2 regions of the Bacillus paramobilis genome follow, and region 2 is predicted to be linked to the other one. Evidence: riboswitches for the same ligand, from Rfam matches in the RefSeq annotation. Region 2 holds a riboswitch; the other holds the start of a gene.
The links. Region 2 has a riboswitch for S-adenosylmethionine ahead of AABL52_RS09975 (amino acid ABC transporter permease). Riboswitches for the same ligand answer to the same signal wherever they lie in the genome.
Positions count from the first base shown of each region.

Region 1 (2,400 bases), 2.4 Mb from region 2:
CAGAAAATCGTTTCATCTCTTCAAACTGTGGTGAAAATTGTAAAAGTAATAACGTAACACCTACTTTTTCAAAAGCAAGTATCCTTTCTGCAATTTGTTCTGGTGTTCCGATTAAATTAGGACGTAACCCGCGATTCGATACGGAATAATCATTGAGCTTCACTTGCTGTTCCAACTGCGATTTACTCACAAAGTCTTGGTAACTCGCGTAACCTAACGCATCATCTTTCATATCCGTTATGCGTTTCCATTCTTCTAACGCCTCTTCTTCTGTGTCACGACAAATGACGTAAGCCGCAAGCCCGAATGACTGCAATGGCTCCTCTGTAACTTTCTTTCTACGATTCTTCATATCTTCTATTTTCACAGATACTTCTTCCACTGTTCCCCCGTGCATTACATATGCATCCGCGTGATTTACAATGACCTCTTTTCCTCGTTCGCTCTCACCACCTGCATAAAGCTTAATGCCTTGTTTCTGCACAGGTTTTGGACTTAAATGTGTATCATGAAGCTCATAAAAGTTCCCTTTATAAGAAAACTCTTCTTCTTTCCAAAGCTCCTTCAAAATTGTTACAAATTCCTCTGTGCGATCATATCTTTCATCATGTGCGGTAAATACTCCGCCGTACTGTCTCGCTTCTTCTTCCCACCATGCTGAAACTACATTCAATGTAAAACGACCATTACTTAATTGATCGATATTCGCTGCCATTTTCGCTGTAACTGCTGGATTGTGGAATCCAGGTCTTACAGCTGTCATAATCTCTAATTTATCTGTCACTGCTGCAAGTGCTGCCGCAGTTGTCCACGCCTCTAAACTTGGTGCTGAAACACCTTTTATATCATTTAAATTTAATTCTGCAATCAGTGTTGTTGAAAAACCTAATTGTTCTGCCGCTTGCGCTGTTTGTTTTGCATACTCAAACGTAGGCGGCATAGATTCATCATCTACATTTCGAAGCCATCCCCCAAAAACCGGTAACCAAAAACCGTACTCCACTACCTATTCCCCCTTTATCTTTTAGCCATAAAAAAAGCTACTCTTATCGAAATAAGAGTAGCCTTCTTGACTAAGTGAACCGCTCTTATCTTTCAGGTGTTTTTTCACCTGCAGGATTTGGCACCTTTCGTCTAAAACGAGGTTGCCGAAGTTTCATAGGGCCCGTCCCTCCACTTCTCAACATAAGAATTGTTTGATTTTCATTTATTATAATCATCAGAATAATAAAAATCAATCCTTTAATACTTATTTTTCCGATATACATTAAATGATATATAAAAAATCATATTGTTATAGGGGTATTATGTTGTTTTACTTACGAATATATAAAGGGCTATGTTGTATCATGTCGAAAACATCATGTATAAACAAGTTGCTTTACTTTTATCTTAAAAATACAGCAAAAGAGGTGTTCGTAGCATGAAAAATAAACGATGCGAGAATTGTGGTTCTACTACATTTAAAGAAGGAAGAGTTGGATTTGCTTATCATGCATATGTTTGTGAAGATGATTCTAGTAGGCTCTTTTCAGTGGGAAAACGTTCCAAACTATTAACTACATTTTGTTTAGAGTGCGGTGAGGTGAAATCATTTAGAGTGGAGAAGCCGGAGATATTTGAAGAATAAAATACTAGAATCGAGATGTCCTTCATGTGGAAAAAAACCTAATTTTCTTGATAGATGTGGTTGTAGTTAATACAAATACCATTCCGGTGGAGGCTCTTTTTTTAAGTCAGGAATAAGCTTTTACTGCGGTACATATGAACATAAAACATCTGATTATAAAATAAAAAAAACGCTCATTTGAGCGTTTCATCTATATACCTAATAATTACTTTTTCTTCACTTTGATCTAATAACTCTTTATACTTCAATATTCCATCAGCCCCACGGCTCTCCATGCGTATATTGTATAACGTTTGTTGTACTAACCTTTGATTGTTCCGTTGAAACATTTACTCCATTTAATAGTATGACCGTAATTATTAATCCAATTGAACTGCTTATGATTCTTTTCATTTTAAAGCCCCTTTCTGAAAACCTTTTTCTTTTTCTTTATATCCTAAATAGAAGTATTCACTAGATTTTATTGAATTTCCTTCTTTATGATATTTAACCGCTAACTTTTCAGCATATTCCTGGACATATTGCCATAAACCTACTTCATTAAAGAAAGAAATTCCTTTAGAAATAGCTAACTCTAATTCTTCAGCAGAAACATTCTCATTCATTCCCTTTAGAATTTTAAAATGATGTTCATATTCTTTTTGTTCTAGTTCATTACAGATTACTAATCCTTTTTCAATTAAAGACGCTGCAAGCTTTGTTTTTCCTAACTTTAAATTCTCTCTTGCTTCCAAAAAAATCGCTCTAAAGTGATTCGGGATTTTTTGTGA
Region 1 covers NZ_CP151108.1:4,294,060-4,296,459, forward strand. Annotated here, with positions in the region: gene AABL52_RS22070 (LLM class flavin-dependent oxidoreductase) at 1-1,003, opposite strand, end outside; SAM riboswitch class I at 1,086-1,192, opposite strand; gene AABL52_RS22075 (hypothetical protein) at 1,424-1,630, shown strand; gene AABL52_RS22080 (Phr family secreted Rap phosphatase inhibitor) at 1,886-2,023, opposite strand; gene AABL52_RS22085 (tetratricopeptide repeat protein) at 2,020-2,400, opposite strand, start outside.
Region 1: it holds a riboswitch for S-adenosylmethionine, as region 2 does, so the genes downstream of both, AABL52_RS22070 (LLM class flavin-dependent oxidoreductase) here and AABL52_RS09975 (amino acid ABC transporter permease) in region 2, are expected to answer to the same signal.

Region 2 (2,400 bases):
ATTCGTTTGTCAGCAGCGAGCATAAATGGAGTTGTATTAGCGAAAGGAGACCGTTTCTCTTTCAATGCATTAATAGGTGATACAACGCCAGATAAAGGATACCAATTAGGAAAAGAAATTGTAGATGGTAAATTAGTAGATGGCTACGGCGGTGGTGTTTGTCAAACATCATCAACTTTATACAATGCAGCAGATCAAGCTGGTTTGAAGATGGTAGAGAGAACAACGCATTCTAAAACGGTAGGATACGTTCCACAAGGAAGAGACGCTACAATTGCATATCCATACTTAGACTTAGTGTTTGAAAACACGAATGATGCACCTGTGAAACTTTATATGGGCATTCAGGGCGGAAAGTTAGTTGCTGAAGTACATAAAATGAGATAAGAATAATTAATCTATAAAAAAGCCATTATTTCTATTCTTAATAGAAATAATGGCTTTTTTTGTGCAATTTATCCAGTGTAAATTATATTCCTTAAGACTGGCTGAATGTGAGGAATAAGCTATTCGAAAAAGTATTGAATTTAATTCTTAGTTTTCCTATTGACATTATATATAATTAACTGTATTCTTCATATTAACAACTAAATAAATGGAAATATTTATTAGTTTTCTTATCAAGAGAGATGGAGGGACTGGCCCGATGAAATCTCAGCAACAGGCTACAAAAGTACTGTGCTAATTCCAGCAAACGTATAATGCGTTTGGAAGATGAGGGGAAATGGATTAACATTCAACTCTTCTTATATATGTAAGAAGAGTTTTTTGTTTAGAGAGGGGGGATAGAGTGAAGTTTGATGTAACGTATTTTTTAGAAAGTTTTCCGCAATTATTTAAGTATGTATACATAACTTTAGGGATTACTTTAGTTTCAATGATTATTTCTTTTGTTATAGGGATTGGCTTGGCGATTGTAACGAAGAACAAAACAAAATTTTTATATCCTATTGTAAGGGTGTATATTTCTTTCTTTAGAGGAACGCCGCTATTAGTTCAATTGTTTGTGTTGTATTTCGGATTACCACAAATCTTTCCGACATTTACAGTGCTTACAGCTATGCAAGCAACTTTAATTGGCCTAAGTTTAAATAATGCTGCTTATTTATCAGAAATTATTCGAGGTTCATTAAATGCTGTGGAATCGGGGCAAATGGATGCTTGTTTATCAGTTGGAATGACAAAGGCGCAAGCGATGCGACAAATTATTTTCCCGCAAGCTATTCGTGTAGCGGTACCGTCACTTGGAAATAATTTTGTCGGATTGTTAAAAGAATCTTCGTTATCTTTTGCTCTTGGGGTGGCTGAAATTTTAGCGCAAGCGAAAATGCTAGCGGCACAATCGTATCGTTATATGGAAAGTTATTTAGCGGTAGCAATAGTATATTGGATTATTACAATCGTAATTAGTTGGGGACAGAAAAAGTTAGAAAAGAAACTTGATGCACCGTATTTGTAACAGGAATGAGGTGATATGTGTGATTGAGATAAGTGATTTGTATAAATCTTACAAAAGTAATGAAGTATTAAAAGGAATCTCACTTACTGTAAATAAAGGAGAAGTGGTAGTCATTATTGGACCTTCTGGTTCAGGTAAATCGACATTATTAAGATGTTTAAATTTATTAGAACAACCAGAGGATGGAAGTATTAGAATTGAAGATTTAGAGATTCATGCGAAAAAACTTTATAAAAAAGAAATAATACAATTACGTCAAAAAACGGCTATGGTTTTTCAAAACTATAATTTATTTAAAAATAAAACAGCATTACAAAATATTACAACAGCATTAACGGTTGTACAGAAAAAAAGTGAAGAAGAGGCAAAGAGAATAGCGAGAGAAATATTAAAACAAGTAGGCTTAGCTGATAAAGAAAGTTTTTATCCAACAATGTTATCGGGAGGGCAACAGCAAAGGATAGGGATTGCTAGGGCAATGGCTTTAAATCCCGCGGTTTTATTGTTTGATGAACCGACTTCTGCACTTGACCCAGAATTGGTGAATGAGGTATTGCAAGTTATTAAAGACTTGGCAAGACAGCATATAACGATGGTTGTTGTTACACATGAAATGAATTTTGCAAAAGACGTGGCAGATCGCGTTATTTTTATGGCTGATGGAATTATTATAGAGCAGGGGACGCCGAAAGAGATTTTCCGAAACCCGCAAAATGAACGTACGAAAAAGTTTTTACGGCAATTAAATGCTTCTGAAGAAGGCAATCATTTCGTTATTTAGGAGGAAGAGCTATGAAAAAATCATCATTATTATTAACACTAGCATTAACAGTATCAGTTGGAGTTTTGTCTGCTTGTGGTTCGGATACAGCAAGTAAAAAGACAGATGAAAAAGTAGTGAAAGTTGGGACTTCTGCAGGGCGTAGTCCATTTATATTTAA
Region 2 covers NZ_CP151108.1:1,932,290-1,934,689, forward strand. Annotated here, with positions in the region: gene AABL52_RS09970 (VanW family protein) at 1-387, shown strand, start outside; SAM riboswitch class I at 615-721, shown strand; gene AABL52_RS09975 (amino acid ABC transporter permease) at 791-1,459, shown strand; gene AABL52_RS09980 (amino acid ABC transporter ATP-binding protein) at 1,479-2,240, shown strand; gene AABL52_RS09985 (amino acid ABC transporter substrate-binding protein) at 2,252-2,400, shown strand, end outside.